One region of the Streptomyces sp. NBC_00258 genome, then DNA from elsewhere that is predicted to be linked to it. Evidence: riboswitches for the same ligand, from Rfam matches in the RefSeq annotation. Region 1 holds a riboswitch; the other holds the start of a gene.
What was found. Region 1 has a riboswitch for cyclic di-AMP ahead of OG718_RS31925 (transglycosylase SLT domain-containing protein). Riboswitches for the same ligand answer to the same signal wherever they lie in the genome.

Region 1 (15,020 bases):
TCCGGCCGCGTCGGCTACAACCTGATCGCCGACTGGCCCGGCGGCGACGCCAACCAGGTCGTCATGGCGGGCTCCCACCTCGACAGCGTCACCTCGGGGGCCGGCATCAACGACAACGGCTCGGGCTCGGCGGCCGTACTCGAAGCCGCGCTCGCCGTGTCCCGTGCGCAGTACCAGCCGACCAAGCACCTGCGGTTCGCCTGGTGGGGAGCGGAGGAGCTGGGCCTGGTCGGCTCGCGCTACTACGTCAACAGCCTCTCCACCGCCAACCGCGCCAAGATCAGCGGCTACCTCAACTTCGACATGATCGGGTCGCCGAACCCCGGCTACTTCGTCTACGACGACGACCCGGCCATCGAGAAGACCTTCAAGGACTTCTACGCGGGCCTCGGCGTCGCCACCGAGATCGAGACCGAGGGCGACGGCCGCTCGGACCACGCCCCCTTCAAGAGCGCGGGCATCCCCGTCGGCGGCCTCTTCACCGGCGCCAGCAACACCAAGTCCGCGGCCCAGGCCGCCAAGTGGGGCGGCACGGCGGGCCAGTCGTTCGACCGCTGCTACCACTCCTCGTGCGACACGACGTCGAACATCAACGACACCGCCCTGAACCGGAACAGCGACGCACTGGCGTACGCGGTGTGGGAGCTCTCGGAGTAGCCGGACAGCCAGATCCACTCCCGCCGGCGCCGGCCGACTCCAGGACAGATCGGCCGGCTCCGGCCCGCCGCGGCCCGTCCTCCGGGGTAGCCGACGACTGCATGCGTGTGCATATACTGCGTACGCATGCAGTCGTCGTACGCCTTCCATGACGGAGCCGCTCATGACCCGCCACTTCCTCTTCCTCCTGGGCAGCGCCCGCGACAGCGGCAACACCGAGCTGCTGGCCCGCAAGGCCGCGGAACAGCTGCCGGCCGACGTCACCCAGCGCTGGCTGAGTCTCACCGAGCACCCGGTGCCCGACTTCGAGGACCTGCGCCACGACAGCGACCATGTCCGGCCGTCCGGCGACAACACCGCGCTGCTGCTCGACGCGACGCTCGCGGCGACGGACCTCGTCATCGCCTCCCCCCTGTACTGGTACTCCCTGTCCGCGCACACCAAGCGCTACCTGGACCACTGGTCGGGCTGGCTGCGCACCCCCGGCCTCGACTTCAAGAAGACGATGGCCGGGCGCACCCTGTGGGGCGTCACCGCCCTCGCGCACGAGGAGGAAGAGGTCGCCGACCCGCTGATCGGCACGCTCAACCACTCGGCCGCGTACATGGGAATGCGTTTCGGCGGAGTCCTCCTCGGCAACGGCAGCAAGCCCGGGGACGTCCTGACCGACTCCGCCGCCCTGACCCGCGCCAAGACGTTCTTCGCGCAGGAGCCCCCGCTCGCCCGCTTCCCGTACGACAGCTGAGGCCCCCGCCGTCCGGGGCCCCCGCCACCAGCGGGTCCCATGGTCGGTGCGCCCTACGCGGTGATGTCCTTCGCCGTGAACCGCGCCCACGCGGCCGCGCCGAACACCGCCGCGTACAGCCCCTGGAGCTGCAGGTTGCGTATCAGGTCGTCCCAGTAGACCGGGTCGCGCATGAGGTCGGCGAAGGACAGCCAGTAGTGCGAGAAGAAGTACGGCTGTATCGCGTGGAGCTGGGGGATCTGGTCGAGGATCTGCACGGTGATGAGCAGGCCGACGGTCGTCGCCATCGCGGCGATCCCGCTGTTCGTCAGGGTCGAGACGAACAGGCCGAGGGCCGCGATCCCGATCAGTGACGCGGCGACGGCCAGCGCGATCAGCAGCGCCCGCCCGAGCCCCTCGCCGAAACTGATCCGCGTGCCGGAGATCGTCGTCAGCTCTCCCAGTGGGAACAGGAGCGCGCCCACGATGAGCGCCGAGGTCGCCACCACGAGGGTCGCGATGACGCAGAAGGCCAGCGTGGTCGCGTACTTGGTGATCAGCAGGCGGGTCCGCCCGGCCGGGGCGACCAGCAGATAGCGCAGTGTCCCCGCGTTGGCCTCGCCCGCTATCGCGTCGCCCGCGACGACGCCGACCGCCATCGGCAGGAAGAACGGCAGTGTGGCGGCGAGCGCGGTGAAGACCAGGAACAGTCCGTTGTTGGTGATCTGCGCGATGAAGGCGGGTCCCTCGCCTCCGCCGCCTCCGGCCGACGATCCGTCGCTCGTCTCGATCTTCACCGCGATCCCGACCAGCACCGGCACCGCGGCCAGCACGCCGAGCAGCGCGATCGTCCGCCACCGCCGGAGTGTGGTCCCCAGCTCGTTGCGCAACAGGCCGAGGGTCCACAGCGGGGTCGGCGTCCGTGGGCCGGCGGCGGTCTTCGCGGCCTGCGCCGACGGCTCTGCGAGTTCAGCCCGCGACATCGAATCCCTCCCCCGTGAGCGCCACGAAGGCGTCCTCCAGCGAGGCCCGTTCGACCCCGAAGCCCCGGACGCGGACGCCTGCCGTGACCAGTGCCGCGTTCACCTCGGCGAGATCGCGGTCCGGTGGCTCGGCGGTCACACGGTCCTCGGCGAGCACGACATCACTCACGCCCTGTTCCTTCAGTACCCGGGCCGCGTCGCCCGGATCCGGTGTCGTCACGACGAGCCGGCCGCGCGCGCCCGCCGCGAGGTCGGCCACCGGCCCCTGGGTGATCAGCCGTCCCTGGGCCATCACCGCCACGTGCGTGCACACCTGCTCGATCTCGTCCAGCAGATGCGAGGAGAGGAAGACGGTGGTGCCGTCCGACGCCAGCTCCCTCACCAGGGAACGGATTTCCCGCATCCCCTGCGGGTCGAGCCCGTTGGTCGGCTCGTCCAGCACGAGCAGCCGGCGGGGCTGCAGCAGCGCCGCCGCGAGCCCGAGCCGCTGCTTCATCCCCAGGGAGTACGCCTTCGCCTTCTTGCCCGCGGCGGCGGTCAGCCCTACTCGGTCGAGCGCGGCCGCGACGCGTGTACGCCGGGTGCGCGGGTCGGCGGTCGGGTCGGCCGAGTCGTATCGCAGGAGGTTGTCGCGGCCGGAGAGGAAGCCGTAGAGAGCGGGCCCCTCGATGAGCGCGCCGACGTGCGGCAGCACGGTGCTCGTGGCGCGCGGCATGGGCTGCCCCAGCACGCGCGCCGTGCCGGAGGTCGGCTCGATCAGGCCCATCAGCATTCTGATGGTGGTCGTCTTGCCGGAGCCGTTCGGCCCGAGGTAGCCGAAGACGCTGCCCGCCGGGACGGACAGGTCGAGGCCGTCGACGGCGAGCTGTCCGCCGCGGTAGCGCTTGGTGAGGGCGCGGGTGGCGATCACGGTGTCACCCGTGTCCGCGGTCGCTGCCGCGTCGGCCACGGTGTCACCGGCCTTCGCCGTGTCACCGGCCTCCGCGAAGCCGTCCGCGTCAGCCGTGCCGCGCTCACCCTCCATGTCCCCGTCCGCGGTGGACAGTTCCGCCATCGACTCCCTCACTTCGCCTTTCCCACAAGGGGCTCCCGGGACCGCGTGCGCTACTTCGCCGCGTTGGCCGCCTTCACCAGCGCGTCCTTGGTGACCGCGCCCGCGTAGACCTTGCCGTCGTCCGTGATGAGCGCGTTGACCAGGCGGGTCGAGAAGACCGTGCCCGAGCCGAACTTGCCGGTCACGTGGTCGCCCAGCGAGTCGAGGAAGCGGCCCGCGTCACCCGCGCCGGAGGACTCCGACGGCATGCCCTCGCCGCCGGTGTCGAACTGGGCTATCGAGCTCCAGCCCTCACCGATGACGTTCAGACCCTGGAACTCCTTGCCCAGGTCCTCGCCGCCCTTGGGCTGCGCCCGGTCCGTCCTGCCCTCGGCCTTCGCCTCGTCGCCCTCGGTGACCTTCGTGCCCTTGGGCGGGCTGAAGTCGAAGGTGGACGCGGCCGGCTTGGAGAAGTCGACCTTGGTGAAGCCCGCGTCGATGACGGCCGCGCCGCCGCTCGCCGGGGTCAGCGTGAACTTCAGGGGCAGACCGGTCTTCGAGTCCACCGCGATGGAGATCGCGCCGACCGTCGAACCGGATGCCTTGGGCTTGATCAGCAGCTTGTAGGCGTCGCGGCCCGCGACCTGCGCCGTACCGTCGACGGTCACGGACGTCGTGTCGTCGGCCGCCTTCAGCACCTCGTCGGCCAGTTCCTTGGGCGTGGCCGGCACGTCCTCGGACTTGCCCTTCGTCCCCTTCTCGGCGGCGCCGGAGGAGTCCTTCATGTGGTACGCCTCGTTGGACGCGCTGTCGTACGCCCACACCTCGTCGCCGTTGTGGATCACGCTGTATTCGGCGGCCTTGTCGAGCAGTGAGAGCTTCTGCTTGTCCTCGCCGTCGGACGCGACCCGCAACGTGTGCGTACCGGACGCCAGTTCAAGCAGCTTGGACGACGGGTCCGCGGAGGAACCCGACTCCTCACGCCCGCCCACTCCGCCGCCGAGGCTGCTCCCCAGGCCACCGAGGTTCGGCAGGCCGAGGTCCGTGCTGATCTTCACCGTGCCGGACAGCTGCTGTACGTCCGACGCCGCGATCTTCTCGATGAGCTGCTGGGCGGTGATGTCCGGCAGGTCCGGGTCTCCGGAACCGGCGAACGCCGGGACCAGCCCGATGGTCGCAGCCGCCACCCCCAGCACCGCGACGGGGACGACGTACCGAGCGGCTTTACGTCGGCCGGTGCGCAGGTCCTCGTTCGTGTTGTCGTCGGATTCGTACGGTGCCATGTGTGCCCTACCTCCGTTGTCGGCGGCTGATGCACTCGTCCATCCCTGGCCGCCATTGTCACCCGAACTCCTGTGAAGTGGTGTGTCCAATCTGACCAAATCGGCCGGCGGAAAGCGTCAGACCTCGGAGCCAACTCCGCGTACACCTGCGGTATGACATGGGTGGACGGCGCCTCCCCCGACCCGTAGGGGTCGTGCGGGGAAGACGCCGTCCGTGTATCTCGCCGGAGCGGGGTGAAACCCTTTCAGATCCGGGTGGATGGCTTCCGGATCCGGCGGATCAGCCGGTGGTCAGTGGGCTGTTCACCGGTTCACGAACACGTAGTCCGCCCCGTACGGCACTCCCACGATCTTGCCGACCTTGCAGGAACCGGCCGGAGCCACCCCGCCCACGGTGTTCAGCCGCAGGATCTCCGCGGTGCCCGCGAGCAGCCCCCGGTGCTTGCCGGACTGCGTGGCCCTGAGGTCCAGTTCGGGGATGTTCCTGTCGCCGTTCGGGGTCTTGGAGATCAGCGCGCCGGTGACCGCGCTGCGGTCGGCCGCGATCCACTGCGGAGTACCCGAGTTGGGCTTCACGAACGAGTGCGCGATGGGTCCGCCGAGCACGGCGAGCACGTCACGCTGGGCGAAGGACGTGGTGCCGTCGGCCGCCCTCTTGCACTCGTAGATCTGCTTGCCCTTGATGACGGACGCCTGGAAGTTGTTCAGCGCGTGCCGGAAGTCGAACTTCGTCGTGACCTTGTGGAGCTGGCCGCGGACGGCTCCGCCCGGGAACTCGGCGGTGTGCAGATTGGCGTAGAAGCTGCCCGGGTCGGCCTTCAGCTGCCCGAGCAGGGCGGCGTCCTCGACCTTGACCGTGCCGGTGACCGTGCGGCCCCTGGCGTTGTCCAGCAGCTTGGTGAAGTCGACCTTGATACCGCCGTTGACCCCCTTGGCGCCCTGGTGGATGTGGAGCAGGGTCGGCTTGCCGGTGCCGCGCCACTTGACGGCGACGGACACCTTGTCCCCCTTGACCTTGACGAACTCGAGCGCGGCGCCGTCCTTGTCACCGACGGCGGGACCGCCCTGCACCGGCACCTCGTTGGCGCCGTTCAGGCTCGCGGCGAGGATGGTGCCGCCGCTGCCGCCGGCGAGAGCGCCGCTCTGTACCTCGATGGACTGGTCCCCGTGCCCCGAGTGGCCCGCGCTCGCGCTCGAACCCTTGCCGGCGCTCCCGCTGTCGGCGACCGCCGGGATGACGGCGGCGGCGACTCCGGCCGCGGTGGCCACCGCGACGCCGGTCATGACGAGGTTCCTACGACGCTGTGCGAACGTAACGATCGTCCCCATGATTCTTTTTTCTCCCCGTAGTTCCGCTGACACCCCCTGCGTCAGCTTCTGTGCATGAACTACGGAACGGATCCTAGATTGGACTCATTCCAAGGAAGTGACCTGCATCACACACAAAAGGGATCTTGGAGAAAATTCCGAGGGGATCTTGGAGAGAACGGGGAGACGCGCAGGTCAGCCCGCCCGGTGCACCACCGCGTCGCACAGCTCCACCAGCGCCGCCTTCGCGTCGCACTCGGGGAGCGGAGCCAGCGTGGCGCGGGCGTCCTCCGCGTACCGCACGGTGTCGCGGCGGGCCAGGTCCAGGGCGGGGTGCACCCGCAGCCTCGCCAGCGCCTCGGCGTGCCGCGCGTCGTCGGACAGGTCCGAGGCGAGCAGCTCCGACAGTGCGATGTCCTCGGCGAGCCCCAGCCGCTCCACGCGCTCGCGCAGCCGCAGCACGGGCATCGTCGGAATGCCCTCGCGCAGGTCGGTGCCCGGCGTCTTGCCGGACTCGTGCGAGTCGCTGGCGATGTCCAGCACGTCGTCGGCGAGCTGGAAGGCGACGCCGAGCCGCTCGCCGTACTGCGTCAGCACGTCGACGACCGTCTCGTCGGCGCCCGACATCATCGCGCCGAATCGTCCCGCCACGGCGATCAGCGAGCCGGTCTTGCCGCTGAGCACGTCCATGTAGTGGTCGATCGGGTCGCGCCCGTCGCGCGGGCCCGCCGTCTCCAGGATCTGGCCGGTGACCAGCCGCTCGAACGCCTCCGCCTGGATGCGTACGGCCTCGGGGCCGAGGTCGGCCAGTATGTGCGAGGCCCGCGCGAAGAGGAAGTCGCCGGTGAGGACCGCGACCGAGTTGCCCCAGCGGCTGTTGGCGCTGGGCACTCCGCGGCGCACGTCCGCCTCGTCCATCACGTCGTCGTGGTAGAGCGTGGCGAGGTGGGTCAGCTCGACGACCACGGCCGAGGGCACGACACCCGGCGCGTACGGGTCACCGAACTGCGCGGCGAGCGTCACGAGCAGCGGCCGGAACCGCTTGCCGCCCGCGCGCACGAGGTGCTGCGCGGCCTCCGTGATGAACGGGACCTCGCTCTTGGTGGCCTCGAGCAGTCCCTCCTCGACAGCCGCCAATCCGGCCTGGACATCGGCTTCGAGAGCCTGGTCCCGCACGCTCAGCCCGAACGGCCCGACGACGGTCACGAGGGTCTCCTGTCTGCTGACGCTCTCAACGGCGGTCTCTGGATGCTCTGGGTGTGCTGGGCCTGCTGGGTACTACAGGTGCTGCGGATGCTGTGGGTGTTTGTCGATGTGTCGCTGCAGGCACTCAAGTCAGCGTATCCGGTCGTCTTTCGATCACAGTGAGCGCCCGCCCGTCACCTGCCACCACCCTGCCTGACACGCTCCACCTGCCCCCTTTTGCCCCCCACTCCCAGCCGGGCGGTATCCGATCACGGAAGGTATGTTCTTGATCTGCCGATACGACTGATAGATCCGATACGGACGACACTTGCGATACGTCCTGAAAGCGAGCCATTTTTCAGGAAGTGATGCTCCTTGTCCCGCGACACGATCGAGTCCGACCCCGATCCCGACGGCCCGCCCTCGGAGCCCGCCGACGACCACGCCTTCTTCGGCCAGCCCAGGGGCCTGCTCACCCTCTCGGGCCTGGAGGTGTGGGAGCGGTTCTCGTTCCTGGGGATGCAGGCGATCCTCGTCCTGTACTTCGCGGACACGGTGGCCCACGGCGGCATGGGCATGTCCGCCGGAACGGCCGCATCCGTCTCGGCCGCGTACGGAACGCTGGTCTATCTGGTCTCGGTGGCCGGCGGCTGGCTGGCCGACCGCATCCTCGGCTCGTACCGGGCGGTCCTGTGGGGCGGTGTCCTGATCGCCTGCGGCCACTACGCGATGGCGGTGCCCACCGCGGCCATGACCTGGGCGGGACTCGGCCTGATCAGCGCGGGCACGGGCCTGCTGAAGCCGAACGTCGCCACCATGGTCGGCAAGCTCTACCGCACCGACGACGACCGCCGCGACGCCGGTTTCGCCGTGTACTACATGGCGATCAACATCGGCGCCTTCGCGGGTCCGCTGATCACCGGCTGGCTCGGCGACCACCAGGGCTGGCACTGGGGCTTCTCGGCGGCCGCGGTCGGCATGACCCTCGGTCTGATCCAGTACGTCGCGGGCCGCCGTCACCTGGCCGGACGCAGGAACACGGCGGAATTCGCGCTGCCGCCGGCGTCCATGCGCAGGGCCGTCCGCCTGATCGTCCTCGGCCTGCTGGCGGTGGCCGTCCTCGCGGTCCTGCTGGCCGCCGCCGGATGGCTGACCATGGGCCGGTTCGTGGACCTGCTGACCCTGATCTCGGTGATCGCGCCGGTGGTCTACTTCGCGGTGATGTTCAGGAGCCCCCGGGTGACTCCCGGGGAACGGGGCCGGCTGCGCCCGTACATCGTGCTGTTCCTGGCCTCCACGGTCTTCAACTTCATCCTCTTCCAGGCGTACTCGACGATGATGCTGCTGGCCGCGTCGAACGCCGAGACGACGATCCTCGGCTTCGACTTCCCCGCCAGCTGGTACGCGTCCGCCCTGGGCGCCTTCGAGGTGGCGCTCGCCCCGGTCGTGGCCGCGCTGTGGGTAAGGATGGGGCACAGCCAGCCGCACGCCTCCAACAAGATCGCGTTCGGAGTGGTGCTGGGAGGCCTGTCCTTCCTCCTGATGGTGCTGCCGACCTCCGGCCACGCCGGCGACGACTACCTGATGTCGGCCTGGTGGATCGTCGGCTCGTACCTCCTGCTGGGGCTCGGCGACATCCTCCTGGAGACCTCCGGCATGTCGGCCACCACCAAGTTCGCCCCGCGCGCCTTCTCCAGTCAGACGATGTCCCTCTGGTTCCTCTCGCTGGCCCTCGCCAACGGCATCCAGGCCCAGACCGTGAAGCTCTACGACGACGTCTCCAAGCCCGCCTACTTCGGCGTCAACGGCGCGATCGCGGTCGCCGCGGGCCTGCTCGTGATCGCCGCCGCGCCCTGGCTGCGCCGCACGATGCACCCGGTCCACTGAGACCCCACAGGCCCTGGAGGTCACCGCCATGCGCATCCGTACGTCCTTCCCCTACGAGACGACTCACGAGGACCTCCGCGTTCCCCTCCCGGACGGAACCAAGCTCTACGCGCGCGTGTGGCGCCCGCTCACCGACGAACCCGTACCGGCCCTGCTCGAATACCTGCCCTACCGACTGACCGACTGGACGGCCCCGCGCGACTGGCAGCGCCACCCCTGGTACGCGGGGCACGGCTATGCCTCCGTACGTGTGGACATCCGTGGGCACGGCAACTCCGAGGGCATGCCCGGCGACGAGTACTCCGCGACCGAGCTGGCCGACGGGGTCGAGGTCGTCAACTGGCTCGCCGCCCAGCCCTGGTGCTCCGGCAGGGTCGGCATGTTCGGCATCTCCTGGGGCGGCTTCAACTCCCTCCAGATCGCCGCCCTCGCCCCCGAACCGCTCAAGGCGGTCGTCACGGTCTGCTCGACGGACGACCGGTATGACAACGACGTGCACTACATGGGTGGTTCCGTACTCGCCGTCGACATGCACGCGTGGGCGGCGACCATGCTCGCGTTCGTCTCCCGCCCTCCGGACCCGGTGTACGCGGGCGAGGTCTGGCACGACCTGTGGGTCAAACGGCTGGAGACCGTCGATCCGTTCCTGCACACCTGGCTGGCGCACCAGACGAGGGACGACCACTGGCGCCGCGGCAGCGTGTGCGAGGACTACTCCGCGATCCGGGCGGCGGTGCTCACGGTCGGCGGCTGGCACGACCCGTACCGGGACACGGTCCTGCGCCTGGTGGAACACCTCCCGGCGGACCGCGTACGGGGGATCGTCGGGCCGTGGTCGCACCAGTACCCCGACCGGGGGCTGCCGCCCGGCCCGGCGATCGGCTTCCTCCAGGAGACGCTGCGCTGGTGGGACCACTGGCTCAAGGGCGCGGAGACCGGGATCATGTCCGAGCCGCTCCTGCGCTCGTACGTCAGCGACTCCCACCCGCCCGCGACGGTGTACCCGACGCTGCCGGGCCGCTGGGTGGGCGATCCGGCCTGGCCCTCTCCCCTGGTGGCCCGGGAGACGTACGCGCTCAGGGGTGAGCCCGTGGTGGTGCGGTCCCCTCAGCACACCGGGGTGGACGCGGGACGCTTCTTCCCCTTCGGCAACGACGCGGACCTGCCGCCCGACCAGCGGGACGAGGACGCGAGGTCGGCGTGCTTCGACTTCGAGGTCCCGGAGGAGATCTGGGTACTGGGCCGCCCGCGCGTGCGCCTGAGGCTCACCACGGACGCGACGCGAGGACAAGTAGTGGCCCGAATCTGCGACGTGGCCCCCGACGGCTCCTCGACCCTCGTCACCCGAGGCGTCCTGAACCTGTCAGCCCGCCATGGCCGTGACCAGGTGGCTCCCTGGAAACCGGGCTCTACGGAGGATGTGGTTCTCGACCTGAACGCCATCGGCCACGCCTTCCCTCCGGGCCATCGCGTCCGTCTCGCCGTCTCCTCCGCGTACTGGCCGTGGATCTGGCCCCAGCCCGGTTCGGAGGCGGGCTTCACGCTCACCCCTTCGGGGAGCGCGCTGGAACTCCCGCTCCGCGCGCAGGAGTCGGACCCTTCCATCTCCTTCGAGGAACCGGAGCAGGCGGAGCCCATGGGGGTCAACTTCCCCGCGACACTGGACGAGCCGCGCCCCGAGCGTCTCGTCGTCCGCGATGTCGCCAAGGGCGAGTGGCGCCTGGAGGTGGACCCGCGCTACGGAGGCACCCGTGTGTATCCCGACGGCCTCGAATTCACCGAGGAGGCCCTGGACACGTACACGATCGTCGAGTCGGACCCCCTGTCGGCCCGCGCCCGCTCGGACTGGTTCGTCCGTCTGCACCGACCGGACCTGCCGTGGGACGCGAGCGTCGAGTCGCACTCCGAAACCACCTGCGACGAGGCGGACTTCATCACCTCGAACGAGGTGATCTGCAAGGACGGCGACGAGGTGGTGTTCCACCGCACCTGGGAGAAAAGGATTCCGCGGACCGCGGGGTGAACTCGTACGCTCCCCGCATGACGGCGAAGGCGTACGTGGGCCACACGATCGCAATCACGCGTGTAGGTCCCACGACCGCAAACGCGTATGTAGGGACCCCATGACCGCGTACGCCTATGTGGGCCCCGAAGACATATGGGAAGCCGTCCGGCCCGGCGGGGGCGGCGCCCGGATCCGGACCCCGGCCGACCTCGACGCCTTCCTGTCCGCCCGCCCCGCCGACGAACTCGCCGAGCCGTTCACCTTCGTCGTCGACGCCTCCATGACCCTGCGCCTGGCTCCACGCCGCTCCGAGCACGTGGCCTGCGCGGACGGGAAACCGGTGCGCGCCGCCGGGGAGTTGGGCTTCACGCGGACCGCGTCCGGCTGGGCGGTCACGTACGCGAGCAACCAGTCCACCGGCTACTGCCCCGACCCCGAGTCATGGCGATCGCTCGCGGCGGCCCTCACCCGCGTGGGCGTCGACCGCGCCGGCACCCACACCGGCGGCTACACCCACCCGATCACCTACCGCCGCTGCCCGTCCTGCGCCGAGTGGAACTCCGTGCAGGAGGCCCATTTCGTCTGCGCCCTCTGCGACGCCGACCTCCCGGCCGACCACCGCACCGGCCCGACGGACCTCGCGCTCCTCACCGACGAGGAGGGCAACTCGGTCAGGATCACGGTCCTCGGCCGGCACCCGCTGATGGCGGCGGGCCTCGCGGCCGAGATCGTCGTGGAGACGCCTTTCGTCCGTGGCCGCCTCGAACTCGCGCTGTGGCGCCGCCGACTTGAGGCCTGGGGACGCGCCCTGGACGCCGCATCGCACCGCGGCGAGGACATCGCATGGATGACGGTGGAACAAGGACCGTCGATTTCCATTCGGCTCACGGGAGAACGGGATTGCCCCGAGGTGATCGTGGAGGACGACACGATTTCCATGGCCACCGTGTGCGTACCCGTCGATCTTCCCCGGAACTGGATCGACGGCCACCGGCAGAAACTGCGTGACGTACTGACCCTCTGGAACCCGGAAGACTGAACTCTCCGGAACCTCGAAGAGCAGCGAGAACGTTTCTGGACAAGTGGTCCCTTATGCCGACTGGGCGGACATCCAGGCTCCGCCCGACTTGCCCGTATTACGCACTGGACGCACTTAATTCCCCACCTGTGCCAGTGAATTGGGTCACGTCCGCCCAGGACCGCCGATTTGCCGAGTCGGTCGATTCACCTTTGCTCAAAGCAAGTTGAACTTCACCTTCCGAATGGATCAAGAATTCCCATCCGTCCCGAACAGGCAAATGGCATCTCCATGTGAATTCTGGGCTTGTTCACGGCATGTGCTCTCGCATACGTTCACGTCACTCCGGATGGACCGCCTAATCCTGCCGCCGCCCGGAGATCCCAGCCATCCATTCACTCGCGTACGGCAGGAGCGGGGGACCCAGGTAGGCCGCCGGTCCGGATTCCGGAACGGCTAGGGGTGAAGCCGCGTGCAGCATGCGGCCGGGCAGCTCCCGCCCGAACCCGACAGCTCACCTCGCAGGCGTCGGAGAGGAAACGCGCCATGGCCGCACGAGGCAAGCACCGCCGCCCCCGAATCAACACCCTCACACGTGGCATCGTCGCCGCGGGAACCGGCGGAGCCGCGCTCGCGCTCCCCATCGTCGGGGCGACCGGCGCCCACGCCGCACAGCCGGCACAGGCCGCGCAGGTCGCATCGGCCGCGGTCCCGCAGGTCTCGCTCGTCACGTACAAGGTGGTCGCGGGCGACACCCTGACCAAGATCGCCAAGAAGCACTCCACGAGCGGCGGCTGGCAGAACCTTTACAAGGCCAACCGCGCGGTCATCGGCGACGACCCGGCGGTCATCCGCCCGGGCCTCAAGCTGACAGTCGGCACGAAAAACGCCCAAACCTTGGCAAAGACGGCCACTGCGACCAAGTCGTCCACCGCGTCCGCCGTCACCCCCGCCGCCGCGAAGACGTACTCGAACGACCTCGACGGCTGGATCAGGGAATCGCTGGACATCATGGCCCAGCAGGGCATCCCGGGGTCGTACGACGGCATCTACCGCAACATCATGCGTGAGTCGTCGGGCAACCCGCAGGCCATGAACAACTGGGACTCCAACGCCGCGGCCGGTACGCCGTCGAAGGGGCTCCTCCAGACCATCGACCCGACCTTCAACGCCTACCACGTGGCCGGCACCTCGATGGACCCCTTCGACCCGGTCGCCAACATCACGGCGGCGTGCAACTACGCCGCCGCGAGGTACGGCTCGATCGACAACGTCTTCGGGGCCTACTGAGCGGGCCGGCACCGGGCGATCCGGTATCGGGCGATCCGGTATCGGGCGATCCGGTATCGGGCGATCCGGTATCGGGCGATCCGGTATCGGGCGGGCCCACGGCGAGGGAACCAATCTCTCCGCGGGCCCGCCGAGGTTTTCTCCTGGCGGAGAGCTAGACCCGCGAGCCGAAGAGCCGTTCCAGCACCACCGCGATGCCGTCCTCCTCGTTCGACAGGGTCACCTCGTCGGCCACCGCCTGGAGTTCGGGGTGGGCGTTGGCCATCGCGACGCCGTGGGCCGCCCAGTCGAACATCGGGATGTCGTTGGGCATGTCACCGAAAGCGATCGTGGTGGCGGGAGTGAGGCCGAGGTGTTCGGCCGCCAGGGCGAGACCCGTCGCCTTGGTCACGCCACATGGCTGGAGTTCGACTGTGCCGGGGCCGGACATCGTGACCGTGGCGAGGGAACCGACCGCTCCGCGGGCCGCGGACGCCAACTCGTCGTCGGACAGCAGGGGATGGCGCAGCAGCACCTTGCTGATGGGTTCCGTCCAGAGGTCGTCGCGACGCAGGACGCGTACCGCGGGGAGCGTCGGGTGCGGCATCTCGTACCCCGGCTCGATGAGCGTGAGTCCGTCGACCCCGTCCTGGTCGACCGCGGCGTACACGTCCCCGACCTCCGCCTCGATCTTGCCTAGCGCCGTCTCGGCCAGCTCGCGGTCGAGGGTGACCGACCAGACCATGCGCTCGGCGCCGGCGTCGTACAACTGCGCCCCCTGACCGCACACAGCCAGTCCCCGGCTGCCCAGTTCGTCCAGCAGGGGGCGTACGCGCGGTGCCGGGCGCCCCGTCACCACGAGGTGCCTGGCACCTCTCCCGATTGCCATCGCCAGCGCGGCGCGTGACCGGTCCGAAAGGGTGTCGTCGCCTCGCAACAACGTCCCGTCCAGGTCAGTGGCGATGAGTGAATATGCAATCGGTGCGGCCATGATCAGAGAATACGGATCGAACGCCCCAACGACTCGACGGGAACCGGACGTCGTCCGGTATCTCGTCAGGCACAGGGGTCCCCGCCAGCACCATCCGTCCGCCGCCCGGAGGCAAATCGCAGGCGAAGGGGAGCAGTTGACCATGTCCGGACTGCTCCCGCACCCCCGGTCAACCGGCCCGTCGCCCGCCCCCGGGCCCCGCGTCCCCGTGCCCGGCCTCATCCCCTAGTCGTGGCTCGCGCCCGAACTTCGCGCCGCTCGGCGGCTTCAGCGACGCGTTGATGCGTACGCGCACGAACCGGAGGTTTCGTTCAGCCGCGCGCCCCCGCCAGATGCCGGACCAACCTCGGTGAGGCGAACTCCGTCCCGCACACGAACCGCATCACCGGCCCGTACGAAGCCGCCGCCGGCAGCCCCGTGAAGTACAGCCCTGGTACTGAGGACCTGAACCTGGCTCCCAGCTTCGGTGTCCCCCGGCTCACCGCCAGTTCCGTACGCAGTTCGTGCCCGAGGAAGTCCATCGCGGCGAGGTCGACGCGGTATCCGGTCGCGGCGACGACGTGATCCGCCGCGAGCTCCTCGACGCGTCCGTCGAGGGTCTGGACGGCGAGGGCCGGGTGGCCGCCCACCGATCCGGAGCGGACGATCCGCGACACCTCGCTCACCTGCACCTTCCC
Region 2 (15,020 bases), 3.3 Mb from region 1:
GCGCTTTCGGTGGGCCGGGGGCTTCTTGGTGGACCATCCGTCCGTGAAGATCAACTCGCGCTGTTCGGCGGGAATTCCTGGACCTGTGTCCCGCACTCTGAGGACGGCGGTACGCCCTTCCGCGCGCAATTCGACCTCCACGCGCGCGTGGAGGGTGCCCGCGGCGGCGTCGAGTGCGTTGTCGACGAGGTTCCCGACGATCGTGACCAGCCCCCTCGGGTCGATCAACCGGTCCGGGAACAGTGTCGTGTCCGAGATCCACAGGGCCACTCCGCGCTCCGCCGCGACGGTGGCCTTGCCCACCAGGAGGGCGGCGAGCAGCGGGTCATGGATCTTCTCCGTGACCTGTTCCGCGGTCGCCCTGTGGTCACCGACCACCTCTCCGACGAACTCCACGGCGTCGTCGTACATCTCCAGTTCCAGCAGCCCGAGCAGTGTGTGCATGCGGTTGGCGTGTTCGTGGTCCTGGGCGCGCAGGGCGTCGATCAGGCCGCGGGTGGAGTCGAGTTCGCGGCCCAGCTGCTCCAGTTCGGTGCGGTCGCGCAGCGTGGCGACGGCACCGCCGTCGTCGGTGGGCATGCGGTTGGCGACCAGCACACGCTGACCGCGGACGGTGAGCAGATCGGTTCCGGTGACGGTCCCGGCCAGCACATCGGTCGTACGGCCCTCCCCGAGCGCGGTGTCGAGGGGCTGGCCGACGGCCTCGTCGCCGATCCCCAGCAGGCGCCGGGCCTCGTCGTTGAGGAGCCGGATCCTGCCCTCGCGGTCCAGCGCGACGACGCCCTCCCTGATGCCGTGCAGCATCGCCTCACGCTCCGCCAGAAGCCCGGCGATGTCCGAGAAGGCCAGGTCACGGGTCTGCCGTTGCACCCGCCGTGAGATCAGATAGGCGGCCAGCGCGCCGACGGCCATGGCTCCTCCCGCGTACGCGAAGAGCCCGGGGATCGCGTGGATGAGGCGGGCGCGCACGCTGTCGTACTCGATGCCGACCGAGACCGCGCCGACAATGCGGCCGTCGGCGTCGCGCAACGGCACCTTGCCGCGCGCCGAGCGGCCCAGGGTGCCGCTGTCGATCTCCATGACCTCCCGGCCGGACAGAGCAGACCTGGGATCGGTCGAGACGTGTCCGCCGATCTCTGCGGGGTTCGTGTGCGACCAGCGTGTGCCGTCGACGTTCATCACCACGACGTACTCGGCTCCGCTCGCCTTGCGGATCCGCTCCGCCTCGGCCTGCACGGGCCCGTCCGCCGAGGCCGGAGTGGACTTCAGCTCCTCGGCGAGCCTCGGCTGCGCCGCCGTGGTCTGCGCGATCGCGAGAGCGCGGCGCATCGCCTGGTCGTCCAGCTGTTCGCTCAGCGGAGCCAGGAACAGACCGGTCGCGAGGACGGCGACTCCTGCGGCGATCGCCACCTGCATCAGCAGCACCTGCGAGAACATCCGCTTCGGCATGCCCAGGCGGAGTCGTCGAGGGGGAGTGGGGCTCATGCCTATGACGGTACGGGGAGGGGCGCGCGGTGCCGTACGGGGTGTGGCGTGGATCTCGTTCGGAGGGGCGGTCAGCGGCCCGCGGGGTGCGCGACAGCCGTACGGGACAGCCGGCGCACCGCCATCACGTCCATCCGCGCCGGAGAGCCCAGAGCCGAGCCGCAGCTCTCGGGGCGGGGCGGCAGGGCCGCGCCCTGTGCGACCGTGACGAGCCAGCGGCGGCCGTCGGTGTGGGCGACCGTCACCTCCCAGCGGGGCGCAGAACCCTCCGTACGGACGACGCTCAGCACGCCCGCGGCGTCCTCGTGGGCCGCCGTGCGCACGGCCAGTTCGGCGGCCTGCCCGGGACGCTCCCAGGCTGAGCTCCCACGGCATCCGTCGGTCACGACGCGGCCTTCCCGGACGCCCTGGAGGATCTCCTTGACGGCATGGGCCTCGGCTCGCCCGTACGCGTATCCGAACGGCAGTACGAGGAGGGTGGGGGAGAATCGATGGCCCCCGAGGTGTGTGACCTCCCATATGCCGTCCACTCCGGAGGCGGCGAGTTCGGCGGCGAGGGGGCGGCCCAGAAGGGCGCAGCAGCGGTCGCGCTTGCCGTTCGTGCACACGAGCGCGAGCGGGTCGCCGGTGTGCGGGGCGCCGTCGAGGGTCGTGTCGAACGTCTCGGGCATGCCCTCACCGAGCTCGGTGAAGTCAAGTTGGAGCAGTCGCTCGGGGGCAGACGTGGTGGCCTTGTGCAGCCACACGTTTCCCGGGGTGGTGTGGGCCGCGTACACCTGGCGCTCGGCGGCCGTGTGGCAGTCGGCGTGGCGGCCCGGGCGCCGGATCAGCGCGATGCGTACGCCGGTGCCCTCGGCGGCCTGCTCCAGCGCCCGGCCGAGTGCGGGGTCCAGGTGGCTCGATGTCAGCGCATTGGCGCCCCAGGGGCCGGGCTGTTCGACCAGCAGCCACGTCCTCGCGGTGGCGGCGGTCCCCGCGAGGGGCTCCTCCAGGTCCCGTGAGACCTTCGCGCACGTACTCACAGAGGTGAGCCTAACCTGACTTGACCGGGGGTGACTCCCGGGGCGGGTGGTGTCACTGCTCCGGAAGTGGTTGAGGGGGCCGTGCGCCTACGTAGTGTCCGCTCGGGCGCATGCGCAGGGGGGCCTCGTCGTACTCCTCCAGTACGTGGGCGATCCAGCCGGCCGTGCGGGCCACGGCGAAGATCGTCTCGCCCGCCGAGGCGTGCATGCCGGACGTGGCCGTGAGGACGGCGAGGGCCAGGTCGACGTTGGCGTGCAGGGGTGCGTGGCGGGCCGTGGTGTCCACGATGTCGCGGGCCGCGGCCAGGGCGGGGCCGGCGCCGGGAACGTCCTCCAGGAGGCCGAACAGCACGCGCGCGCGTGGGTCCTCGCCCGGGTAGACGCGGTGGCCCAGTCCCGGGACGCGGCGCCCCGCGCGCAGTTCGTCCGCGACCACCGGGGCCGCCGTGCCCCGGTCCAGGACGTCGAGCAGCATCCTGTGCGCCAGGCCGCTGGCCGCTCCGTGCAACGGGCCTTCGAGGACGCCGAGGCCCGCAGAGACGGCGGCGTACGCGTGGGCGCGGGCCGACGCGGCGACCCGGACCGCAAGCGTCGAGGCGGCCAGGTCGTGGTCGATGAGCAGGACGAGTGCGGTGTCCAGGGCGCGCAGGGACGCCTCGTCGGCTTCGCGGCCGCTGAGCCGGGCCCAGAGGCGTTGCGCGAGCGAGTTTCCGTCCCGATGGTCGTGCCTCTTGGGCGGCAGGGCGGCGACGAGCGTGGGGATCAGCGTGCGGGCCGTGCCGAGCACGGCCTGTTCGGAGAGGTCGAAGCGCAGCGGGTCGGCGGTCGCCGCGGCGATGGCCGCGACGCGGAGCCGGTCGGTCGGGGCCGTGTGCTCGGGCAGCGCGTCGACGGCACGACGGGCGACGGCGACGGATGCCTCCGGTGCCGTGAATGTGGCGCCCGGGCGCAGGACGCCTGTCCACAGCCACTCGGCGACCTCTTCGTAGGAGTGGCGCGCGGCCAGTTCGGTCGCGTCGACCCCCCGGAAGTAGTACCGGTCCTTGTCGATCAAGGTGATCCGGGTGCGTACGGAGAGCCTGCCGGCGGCCGGTGAACTGTCGGCCGGTTCACGCCTGTTGCGACGCGCGAGCGCCTCCACCTCCTTGGCGTCGAAGGTGCTGCCGCGGCCGCCTGAGCTGCGTCGGCTGCTGAGCTGGCCGCGGCTCACATACGCGTACACCGTCTCGGGCTTCACCCCGAGCAGTTCGGCGGCCTCCTTGGTACTGATCCGCCGCGCTTCGTACGCGAGGGCCGGTTCTTGATCCGTCATGAGCGTCACCGTATCTGTGCAGTTGAATATTGATTCAATCAATATTGACAGGGATTGAGTCAAGCATGGACAGTCAAATCAAGTCCAGGGAGGAAACATGTCGATCAACCGGGCCGCGGCCGCCTCTGTCGACGTACCGCGAGGGCTCGCGGGCGTCGTCGTCACCGACACCGTGCTGGGTGACGTCAGGGGGATCGAGGGGTTCTACCACTACCGCCAGTACTCGGCTGTCGACCTCGCACGGACCCGCGGCTTCGAGGACGTGTGGCATCTGCTGGTGCACGGTGAACTGCCGGACGCGGCACAGCGTTCCGCCTTTGCCGCGCGGACGGCGGAACTGCGGAAGCTGCCGGTGGAGGTGCGGGCCGTACTGCCCGCGATCGCCGCGGCCAGTGGGAGGTCCGGGGCGCTTTCCGGGATGCGGACCGCGTTGTCGCTGCTCGGTGCGGCGCGGGGGTTCCGGCCGGTGTACGACATTGACGCCGGGCAACGTCGAGCGGACGCGCTCGCCGCGTCGGCGGCCGTGCCGACGTTGCTGACGGCGCTCCACCGGCTCGGGCGGGGCCTCGAACCGGTCGAGCCCCGTGACGATCTGCCGTACGCCGCCAACTACCTCTACATGCTGACGGGTTCGGAACCGGATCCGGAGCGGGCGCGGGCCGTCGAGCAGTATCTGATCTCGACCATTGATCATGGATTCAATGCATCAACATTTACGGCTCGAGTGATCGCGTCGACGGGGGCGGATGTGGCGGCCTGTCTCGTCGGCGCGGTGGGAGCCCTCTCCGGTCCGCTCCACGGCGGCGCTCCGAGCCGGGCCCTGGACACCCTCGACGCGATCGGGACTCCCGACCGCATCGACTCCTGGATCAGGGAACGCGTCCTCGCCGGCGAGCGCATCATGGGCTTCGGTCACCCCGTCTACCGCACCGAGGACCCCCGCTCGCGCATGCTTCGCGGCATCGCCCAGCAATTCGGCGGCCCCCTGGTCGACTTCGCGGTCGAGGTCGAACGCCGCGTGGAGGCGATCCTCGCCGAGCTCAAGCCCGGCCGGGAACTCCACACGAACGTGGAGTTCTACGCGGGCGTCGTCATGGAACTCTGCGGGCTGCCACGCGAGATGTTCACTCCGACCTTCGCCGCGGCCCGAGTCGTCGGCTGGAGCGCCAACATCCTCGAACAGGCGGAGGACCCGAAGATCATCCGCCCGGCGGCACGGTACGTGGGGCCGGTTCCGACGGTTGCGGTGCCCGCGGTGGCCTGAGGGTCACGCATCCGACGTAGGGCACGGCATGCGACGCGTACGCGCGAGGTCCGGCACCGTTCAGATGCCGGACCTCGGGAAGCTTGGATCGAGTGGACGGCGAGGTAGGCGCCGGCCTTCTCGGTGGGCCCCTGTCGTCACGGAGTGGTGCGCGGGGCGTGGTGGATGTGTGGGGCGGGCTGGAACGGCACCGTCTCCCGGAGGCGAATCTCAACGGGGTGACCGGATGGACCTCAACAGTTGACGGGGATCATCCTTACGACAGCCCTGCGGTCGCGTCAGGCGTCGGGGATGTCCGCCTTGGCACGGACCAGCGTCTCTCTGCTGACGATGACGATGCGTTCATAGTCCGCGCGTGCTGCGTCAGGGGGGAGTTCTTGGTCGAGCGCCGCGGTGGCCTCTGTTCCGATGACTGCGAAGTTCCCGTCGCTGAGTTCAAAAATGTCCGGACATGAGTCGCCGGACAGACTGCCTCGTTCGCGTGGGGACGCACCGATGCGGCGCACGATCTTCAAAGGGATCCCTGTCCTCTGGAGTGATAGGTGATTCGGGCGGGGATCGTACAACGAGGATTGAGTCGATCTTGGCGGAGGGGTCCGATTCACATGTTCGGGTTGACGAGTGGTCGACCCGGTGCGCCTGCGTTGATGCCGCGTCAACTATCTCTATTCCAGCGGCGGTTCGCCCACCACCCACCATTCTTCGGTGTCCGCCTCGTCCAAATCGCGGATCAGGATGTCCACCATTCGGCCGACCCTGGCCTCCTCGGAGTTGTCCTCGAGGCTGGCCCGATGGGGTCGGTGCGCCTCCCAGTAGTTTCGAAAAATGGGGTTGAGGCAGATCATGCGAAGGTGACCGTGCAGCTCCTCCCAGTTGACGACACCGACGCGGTAGGCGAGCAGGGCGTTGGTGTACAGCGCGTTGGCGAAGAGGTACTGACGTCGCTGCGTGGGTGAGTCCACCTGGACGTTGCTGTAGACGGCGGCCAGATCGGGATCCTCCATGGCCCTGCTCAGCAGGTAGAACTGCAGGCGCTGCTGCTCGGTCAGCATGGCCTGCCTGTCACTCCGTTCGACTTCCGCGACCCGCAGCCGCAGTTCCTCGTACCGGCGTTGTTGGGCGGCCAGCGCTACGAGTGCCCCCGCTGCAAAGGCGAGCCCCGCTGTGACCGCGGAGCTCAGCCTTTGCTTCCCAGATTGTGTGACCATGTCAACCCCCGAATCAGGCGACCGTCCGCCGGTCGTCGGTGTGGGTCGCCAGGGGGCGGACCGGCGAGCGGTGGGCGGCGCGCTTGCCGTCTCCCAGGGTGCCGAGCGGCTCTGATCGGCAGGGAGGCGGAGAGGAGGCGCACGGAGGGAAGCGCGGGTCGCGCAACTCGGCGCCATGCCAGACGTGTGCCCCGCGAGCGCCGCTAACAATCGTTCACTTCGAGGGCTTTCGACCGGCTCGTATCCTGGTCGGCATTCGTTTCTCGTCGTGAGCCGGTCCGCGAGCCGGTGCACGCAATGGTGTGAGAGAGGTCGCGCGTTGAGTCAGGCGAGCCCCCAGCAGATCCCCGTCGTCGTCCTCGCAGGCTTCCTGGGCTCCGGCAAGACCACCCTGCTCAACCATCTCCTGCACCGCAGCGGAGGCAGCCGTATCGGGGCGATCGTCAATGACTTCGGTTCCATCGAGATCGATGCGATGGCCGTGGCCGGGGCGCTCGGCGACTCCACCGTCTCCCTCGGGAACGGGTGCCTGTGCTGCGCGGTGGACGCCAGCGAGCTCGACGTCTTCCTGGACCGGCTCACTCGGCCCTCCGCCCGGATCGACGTCATCGTCATCGAGGCGAGCGGGCTGGCCGAGCCCCAGGAGCTGGTGAAGATGCTCCTGGCCAGCGAGAACCCGCGCATCGTCTACGGCGGGCTCGTGGAGGTCGTCGACGCCGCGGAGTTCGACGCCACCCGCCAAAAGCATCCCGAGATCGACCGGCACCTCGCCATCGCCGATCTGGTCGTCGTCAACAAGGCGGACCGCGCGCCGGATCCCGACCGTGTGATCGGCCTCGTCCGGTCCCTCACCGATCGCGCCGCCGTCGTGTCCGCCTCGTACGGGCGGATCGACCCCGGGTTCCTCTTCGACCGCAGGCCCACGGAGGAGCGCATCGGGCAGCTCTCCTTCGACGACCTGCACCGGCTGGAGGACGGTGAGCACGATGGCCTTCCCCAGCCTCATGGCCACCATGACCATCACGGCTCCCGCGACCATCACGGCCATCTGCACTCCGCCTACGAGTCCGTCGCCTTCACCTCCGAAGTGCCCCTCAGCCCGCGGCGGTTGATGGGCTTCCTCGACAGCAGGCCCGAGGGTCTCTACCGCATCAAGGGGTACGTCGACTTCGGTGCAGCCGACCCCCGCAACCGGTACGCCGTGCACGCCGTCGGCCGTTTCCTGCGCTTCTACCCGGAGCCCTGGGCCCAGGGCGAGCGCCTCAGCCAGCTCGTCCTCATCGGCTCGGGCATCGACGCCCTCGCCCTCGGCAAGGAGCTGGAGGCGTGCAAAGAGGACGCCCCACACGCCGACGAGCACAGCATGTGGGGCGTCCTCCGCTACGTACAGGAGCCAGAGGCGGCGCAGGGCCCGGACGGTCGGGCTCAGGGCGCCGACCTGCCGGGTGCCTACGACGTCTAGACCGGGCCCGCCACCACCGAGACCGTCTTCGCCAGGGAGACGCCCGAGCCGTCCCGGCGCGGGTCCATCTCGGGCAGCTCCGCGGGTGTGCCGTCCTTCTGCGCGGCCCGGGCCGGTGTGGGACCTGCCCACGCGAGGCTCAGGCAGTCCTCGCCCTTCAGGAACCGCTGGCAGCGCACGCCACCCGTGGCGCGGCCCTTTCGCGGGTACTGGTCGAAGGGCGTCAGTTTGGCCGTCGTCTGGACCGAGTCGTCCAGCGTGCCGCGTGAGCCGGCCACAGTGAACACCACCGCGTCCACCGCCGGGTCCACCGCCGTGAACGAGATCACCTTGGTGTTGTCCGTGAGCTTGATGCCCGTCATACCGCCCGCGGGCCGGCCCTGGGGGCGGACCTGGGAGGCCTGGTAGCGCAGCAACTGGGCGTCGTCGGTGATGAAGACCAGGTCCTCCTCGCCGGTGCGCAGCTCGGCCGCGCCGACGATCCGGTCACCGTCCTTGAGCGTGATGACCTCCAGCTCCTCCTTGTTGGAGGGATAGTCGGGCACCACGCGCTTGACGACACCCTGCTGCGTGCCGAGCGCGAGCCCCGGCGACGACTCGTCGAGTGTCATCAGACAGACGATGTCCTCGTCGCCCTCCAGGGTCAGGAACTCCGAGACCGGCGCGCCTCCCGAGAGGTTGGGCGCCGCCGTGGTGTCCGGCAGCTGCGGGAGGTCGATGACGTTGATCCGCAGCAGCCGGCCGGCGGACGTGACCGCGCCGATCTCGCCCTGTGCCGTCGCCGGGACGGCGGAGAGGATCAGGTCGTGCTTGGCGCGCTTGCCGTCGCTCTCCCCGAAGGGGTCACCGTTGGCCGTACGCGCGAGGAGCTTCGTCGACGACAGGAGCACGCGGCACGGGTCGTCGGCCACCTGGAGCGGCACGGTCGTGGCGACGGAACCGGCGGACTCCAGCAGGACCGTACGCCGCTCGGTGCCGAACTTCTTGGCCACCGCGGCCAGTTCGGACGACACCAGCTTGCGCAGCTCGGAGTCCGAATCCAGGATGCCGGTCAGCTCGTCGATCTCGCCGTTGAGCCGGTCGCGCTCGGTCTCCAGCTCGATGCGGTCGAACTTGGTGAGCCGGCGCAGCGGCGTGTCCAGGATGTACTGCGTCTGGACGTCGCTCAGCGAGAAGTGCTCGATCAGGCGCTGCTTGGCCTGCGCGGAGTTCTCACTGGAGCGGATGAGGCGGATGACCTCGTCGATGTCGATCAGGGCCACCAGCAGGCCCTCGACCAGGTGCAGCCGGTCGCGCTTCTTGGTGCGGCGGAACTCGCTGCGGCGGCGCACGACCTCGAAGCGGTGGTCGAGGTACACCTCCAGGAGTTCCTTGAGGCCCAGCGTGAGCGGCTGGCCGTCGACCAGTGCCACGTTGTTGATGCCGAAGGACTCCTCCATCGGAGTCAGCTTGTAGAGCTGCTCCAGGACGGCCTCCGGCACGAAGCCGTTCTTGATCTCGATGACCAGGCGCAGGCCGTGGTTGCGGTCGGTGAGGTCCTTGACGTCGGCGATGCCCTGGAGCTTCTTCGAGCCGACCAGGTCCTTGATCTTGGCGATCACCTTCTCCGGGCCGACCGTGAAGGGCAGTTCGGTGACGACGATGCCCTTGCGGCGCGCCGTCACGTTCTCCACGGCCACCGTCGCGCGGATCTTGAAGGTGCCGCGGCCCGTCTCGTACGCGTCCCTGATGCCGGTGAGGCCCACGATGCGGCCGCCGGTGGGCAGGTCGGGACCCGGGACGTGCTTCATGAGCGTTTCGAGATCGGCGCCGGGGTGGCGGATCAGGTGACGGGCGGCGGCGATGACCTCGCCGAGGTTGTGCGGCGCCATGTTCGTCGCCATGCCGACCGCGATGCCCGACGAACCGTTGACCAGGAGGTTCGGGTAGGCGGCCGGGAGGACCGACGGCTCATGCTCCTGGCCGTCGTAGTTCGGGGAGAAGTCGACCGTGTTCTCGTCGATCGACTCCGTCATCAGGGACGTCGCGTCGGCCATGCGCGCCTCGGTGTACCGCATGGCGGCCGGCGGGTCGTCGTTGCCCAGCGAACCGAAGTTGCCGTGGCCGTCGACCAGGGGCAGTCGCATGGAGAAGGGCTGGGCCAGGCGGACCAGGGCGTCGTAGATCGACGCGTCGCCGTGGGGGTGGAGCTTACCCATGACCTCGCCGACGACGCGGGCGCACTTCACATAGCCGCGGTCGGGACGCAGGCCCATCTCGTTCATCTGGTACACGATGCGGCGATGCACCGGCTTGAGGCCGTCGCGGGCGTCCGGCAGGGCTCGGGAGTAGATGACCGAGTACGCGTACTCGAGGAAGGAGCCCTGCATCTCGTCGACGACGTCGATGTCGAGGATGCGCTCCTCGAAGTCGTCTGGCGGCGGGGTCTTCGTGCTGCGGCGGGCCATCGCTGCTGCGACTCCTTCACAGTCTCTGCCGGGGCATGAACGGGTTCTGACGGGCTCCATTGTGGACCGGCCCACTGACAACGTGGACCACGACCCGTCCGTACGGGCCTCCCGAGCCGGGTGTCCGGCCGCCCCAACAGGCGTCGCGGGCCGCCTCCTCGGCCTTTTCCACAGGCTTCGGAAGCGGCGAACCCGCGTGCCCGCACAGGGCTTCGGAGGCCGTGCGGCCGCACGAGCGTACGGGCTCCCGGCGCCGCCCGCCTGCTCGCTCTCGGCGTACGCGCCGCGGGAACTTCGCCAGCTGTCCGCGCGCTTGCATACAGTGGCACGACTAGCAGGAATTCAGCAGTTTTCCGCGATCGAAGGGACGTACATGCCCATGGGTCACACGGCCACAGCTGAGGCCGGTTCCGGCGGCCTGACAGCGACCGAGCACCGCCTGGCCAACGGCCTGCGTGTGGTGCTCTCCGAGGACCACCTGACCCCGGTCGCGGCGGTGTGCCTCTGGTACGACGTCGGTTCGCGCCACGAGGTCAAGGGCCGCACCGGACTTGCCCACCTCTTCGAGCACCTGATGTTCCAGGGCTCGGGTCAGGTGAAGGGCAACGGTCACTTCGAACTGGTGCAGGGCGCGGGCGGTTCGCTCAACGGCACGACCAGTTTCGAGCGCACCAACTACTTCGAGACCATGCCCACCCACCAGCTGGAGCTCGCTCTCTGGCTGGAGGCCGACCGCATGGGCTCGCTGCTCGCCGCGCTCGACGAAGAGTCCATGGAGAACCAGCGGGACGTCGTCAAGAACGAGCGCCGGCAGCGTTACGACAACGTCCCCTATGGCACCGCTTTCGAGAAGCTGACCGCCCTCGCCTACCCGGAGGGCCACCCTTACCACCACACCCCCATCGGGTCGATGGCGGACCTGGACGCGGCCACCCTGGAGGACGCGCGCGCGTTCTTCCGCACCTACTACGCGCCCAACAACGCCGTTCTCTCGATCGTCGGGGACATCGACCCGGAGGAGACGCTCGCCTGGGTCGAGAAGTACTTCGGCTCGATCGCGGGCCACGACGGCAAGCCCGCCCCGCGCGACGGTGCGCTGCCGGTGACCATCGGCGAGCAGCTGCGCGAGGTCGTCGAGGAGGAGGTCCCGGCCCGCGCGCTGATGGCCGCCTACCGGCTGCCGGAGGACGGCACGCGCGCGTGCGACGCGGCGGACCTGGCCCTGACCGTGCTCGGCGGCGGCGAGTCGTCCCGGCTCTACAACCGGCTCGTACGCCGCGACCGCACCGCCGTCGCGGCCGGGTTCGGCCTGCTGCGCCTCGCGGGAGCGCCCTCCCTGGGGTGGCTCGACGTGAAGACGTCCGGCGACGTCGAGGTGCCGGTGATCGAGGCCGCAGTCGACGAGGAGCTCGCCCGGTTCGCCGAGGAGGGCCCCACCGCCGAGGAAATGGAGCGCGCCCAGGCCCAGTTGGAGCGCGAGTGGCTGGACCGCCTCGGTACGGTCGCGGGCCGCGCCGACGAACTGTGCCGGTACGCGGTGCTGTTCGGCGACCCGCAGCTCGCCCTGACGGCCGTCCAGCGCGTTCTCGACGTCACGGCCGAGGAGGTCCAGGAGGTCGCCAAGGCCCGCCTGCGCCCCGACAACCGCGCCGTGCTGGTCTACGAGCCGACCGTCGCCGAAGAGGCCCAAGAGACCGACTCCGCTGACGACACCGACGAGGAGGCGGCCAAGTGACCGAGCTCGCCACGATGGAATTCCACCCGCAGCCCCAGGCCGGCGAGGCCAGGCCGTGGGCCTTCCCGGCCCCCGAGCGCGGCGCGCTCGACAACGGCCTGACCCTGCTGCGCTGCCACCGCCCCGGCCAGCAGGTCGTCGCCGTCGAGATCCTCCTGGCGGCCCCGCTGGAGGCCGAGCCGCAGGGCCTGGACGGCATCGCCACGATCATGGCGCGTGCCTTCACCGAGGGAACCGACAAGCACTCCGCCGAGGAGTTCGCCGCCGAGCTGGAGCGCTGCGGCGCCACCCTCGACGCGCACGCCGACCACCCCGGCGTACGGATCAGCCTCGAAGTCCCCGTCTCCCGGCTCCCCAAGGCGCTCGGCCTGCTCGCCGACGCCCTCAGGGCGCCCGCGTTCGAGGACAGCGAGATCGAGCGGCTGGTGCGCAACCGGCTCGACGAGATCCCGCACGAGACGGCCAACCCGGCCCGTCGCGCCGCCAAAGAGCTCTCCCGGCAGCTCTTCCCGGCGACCTCGCGCATGTCGCGCCCGCGCCAGGGCACCGAGGAGACGGTCACCGCGATCGACTCGGCGGCCGTACGGGCCTTCTACGAGAAGCACGTACGCCCCGCCACCGCGACCGCCGTGGTGGTCGGTGACCTCACCGGCGTCGACCTCGACGCGCTGCTCGGGGACACGCTCGGCACCTGGACCGGTTCGCAGGCCCAGGCCCGACCCATTCCGCCGGTGACCGCCGACGACGCCGGCCGCGTGATCATCGTCGACCGTCCCGGAGCCGTCCAGACGCAGCTGCTCATCGGCCGCGTGGGCGCCGACCGGCACGACCGCGTGTGGCCCGCCCAGGTGCTCGGCACGTACTGCCTCGGTGGCACCCTCACCTCGCGCCTGGACCGCGTCCTGCGCGAGGAAAAGGGATACACCTACGGTGTGCGGGCGTTCGGCCAGGTGCTGCGCTCCGCGCCGGACGGGACGGGTGCCGCGATGCTCGCCATCAGCGGCTCCGTGGACACCCCGAACACCGGCCCGGCGCTCGACGACCTCTGGAAGGTGCTGCGCACCCTCGCGGCCGAGGGCCTCACCGATGCCGAGCGCGACATCGCCGTGCAGAACCTCGTGGGCGTGGCGCCCCTGAAGTACGAGACGGCGGCCGCCGTCGCGGGCACGCTCGCCGACCAGGTCGAGCAGTACCTGCCGGACGACTTCCAGGCGACGCTGTACCAGCAGCTCGCCGCGACCGGCACCGTGGAGGCCACCGCGGCCGCCGTGAGCGCCTTCCCGGTGGACCGTCTGGTGACCGTCCTCGTCGGTGACGCCGCGCAGATCGAGGAGCCGGTCCGGGCCCTCGGAATCGGTGAAGTCAGCGTCGTGTCAGCGGAGTAGAACAGCGCCCCTCCGTGGAGAACCCAGGTGACCGAAGAGTCGCCTGGGTTCTCTTTTTGCCCGTACTTCAGCACCTGAACGGCGAGTTGTCCGTATTAGTAGGGAGGTTGCCTGTCTGCCCTGTGGCATGCGCTACAAAACGCGTGATCCGTTTGTTGATTGAAAGACCCCCCGCTTAGCGTCGGTCCGGCTGTTCGTCAGGCAGTGCGCCGCGCCCGCGGCACCGGACAGTCATCGCCGAGTCCCCGTACGGCGCGAGCCAGGGGAGCCGGGGACCCATACGTAGTCCCTGGGGTGAATCGGACGCCCTTCCCGAAGGGGGTCCGTAGGAGACCTTCCTGCTCCGAACCCGTCAGCTAACCCGGTAGGCGAGAAGGAAGGAAAGGACCAGCCACTTCATGGCGTTCACTCGCGCCGCCGGGAAGCACCGTCGTCCCAGCCGTATGAAGCGCACGACCAACCGGACCGTCGGCGTCGCCGCACTCGCCACCACCGGTGTCGTCGGCACCCTGGCTGCTCCCGCATTCGCCGCCGAGAGCCCGGCAGAGCAGACCCTGACCCAGGCGATCACCATCGGCGACTCGGTCGCCGACCAGATCGACGCGCAGGCCGCCGCCCAGCAGCAGGCCGCCGACGAGACCGCCGCCCGCGAGAAGGCCGAGGCCGCCGCCAAGGAGCGCGCCAAGGAAGCCGCGGAGAAGGCCAAGAAGGAGCGCGAGGTCAAGGCCCGCGCCGCCCGTGCGGCCGAGCGCGAGCGCCTGCTGAAGTCGTACACCGCGCCCATCTCCGGCTCGTACGTCTCCACCGGCTACAAGGCCGGCGGCTCCGTCTGGTCCTCCGGCAGCCACACCGGCATCGACTTCCACGCCGCGAGCGGCACCACCGTGCACGCGGTGGGCGCCGGCACCGTCGTCGAGGCCGGCTGGGGCGGCTCGTACGGCAACGAGGTCGTCATCAAGATGAACGACGGCACCTTCACCCAGTACGGGCACATGTCGTCCCTCGGTGTCTCCGTCGGCCAGACGGTCACGCCGGGCCAGCAGATAGGCCTCTCCGGGGCGACCGGCAACGTCACGGGGGCGCACCTGCACTTCGAGGCACGGACGAGCGCGGAGTACGGCTCGGACATCGACCCCCTCGCGTACCTCCGCCAGCACGGCGTGAACGTCTGACGGCGGGCGACAGCCCTCCCGCGCGACAGCCCTCCGCGCGACACCGCTCCCGAAGGCCCCGGCTCACCGAGCCGGGGCCTTCGCGCGCTCCTGATCACTTTCTGATGGCGTCTCGACCACTTCTGGTCGACTTCGCACCGGACGACTGCCTGTTCAGAAGCGAGGTGTGTCCAAAAAATATCCATGGATTCCGGTCCGCCATCGGAATTTCCCGTTCTCTGCAATAGAGTCACCGAACAAGCGTCAATCGACCGCGTTTCGCGGGGGTTAAGGCGGAGGTCCGGTCATGCGTATTCCCGCGCACTCGGTATGCACGGCGATCCGTGACGACATCGTCGCGGGTGTCTACGAGCGCGGCGGCCGGCTCACCGAAGAACTGCTCGCACGCCGGTACGGAGTCTCGCGGGTCCCCGTTCGCGAGGCTCTGCGCACCCTGGAGGCGGAAGGCTTCGTCGTCACGCGCAGGCACGCGGGCGCGTGCGTCGCGGAGCCCACCGAGCAGGAGGCCGCCGACCTCCTGGAGATGCG

Region 2: linked by a shared signal. The riboswitch ahead of OG718_RS17050 (M23 family metallopeptidase) and the one ahead of OG718_RS31925 (transglycosylase SLT domain-containing protein) in region 1 are both predicted to bind cyclic di-AMP.

The regions. Positions count from the first base shown of each region.
Region 1 covers NZ_CP108081.1:7,162,159-7,177,178, reverse strand. Annotated here, with positions in the region: gene OG718_RS31975 (M28 family metallopeptidase) at 1-657, shown strand, start outside; gene OG718_RS31970 (flavodoxin family protein) at 821-1,402, shown strand; gene OG718_RS31965 (ABC transporter permease) at 1,456-2,364, opposite strand; gene OG718_RS31960 (ABC transporter ATP-binding protein) at 2,351-3,418, opposite strand; gene OG718_RS31955 (LolA family protein) at 3,469-4,680, opposite strand; gene OG718_RS31950 (CHRD domain-containing protein) at 4,984-6,009, opposite strand; gene OG718_RS31945 (polyprenyl synthetase family protein) at 6,184-7,194, opposite strand; gene OG718_RS31940 (peptide MFS transporter) at 7,549-9,060, shown strand; gene OG718_RS31935 (CocE/NonD family hydrolase) at 9,089-11,083, shown strand; gene OG718_RS31930 (DUF5959 family protein) at 11,184-12,104, shown strand; cyclic di-AMP (ydaO/yuaA leader) riboswitch at 12,474-12,626, shown strand; gene OG718_RS31925 (transglycosylase SLT domain-containing protein) at 12,630-13,373, shown strand; gene OG718_RS31920 (HAD family hydrolase) at 13,528-14,343, opposite strand; gene OG718_RS31915 (FAD-dependent oxidoreductase) at 14,655-15,020, opposite strand, start outside.
Region 2 covers NZ_CP108081.1:3,833,303-3,848,322, reverse strand. Annotated here, with positions in the region: gene OG718_RS17100 (sensor histidine kinase) at 1-1,485, opposite strand, end outside; gene OG718_RS17095 (sucrase ferredoxin) at 1,557-2,507, opposite strand; gene OG718_RS17090 (citrate synthase) at 2,560-3,819, opposite strand; gene OG718_RS17085 (citrate synthase/methylcitrate synthase) at 3,917-5,083, shown strand; gene OG718_RS17080 (hypothetical protein) at 5,362-5,598, opposite strand; gene OG718_RS17075 (DUF6082 family protein) at 5,749-6,291, opposite strand; gene OG718_RS17070 (CobW family GTP-binding protein) at 6,611-7,753, shown strand; gene OG718_RS17065 (DNA gyrase/topoisomerase IV subunit A) at 7,750-10,200, opposite strand; gene OG718_RS17060 (M16 family metallopeptidase) at 10,574-11,935, shown strand; gene OG718_RS17055 (M16 family metallopeptidase) at 11,932-13,320, shown strand; cyclic di-AMP (ydaO/yuaA leader) riboswitch at 13,546-13,706, shown strand; gene OG718_RS17050 (M23 family metallopeptidase) at 13,719-14,492, shown strand; gene OG718_RS17045 (GntR family transcriptional regulator) at 14,779-15,020, shown strand, end outside.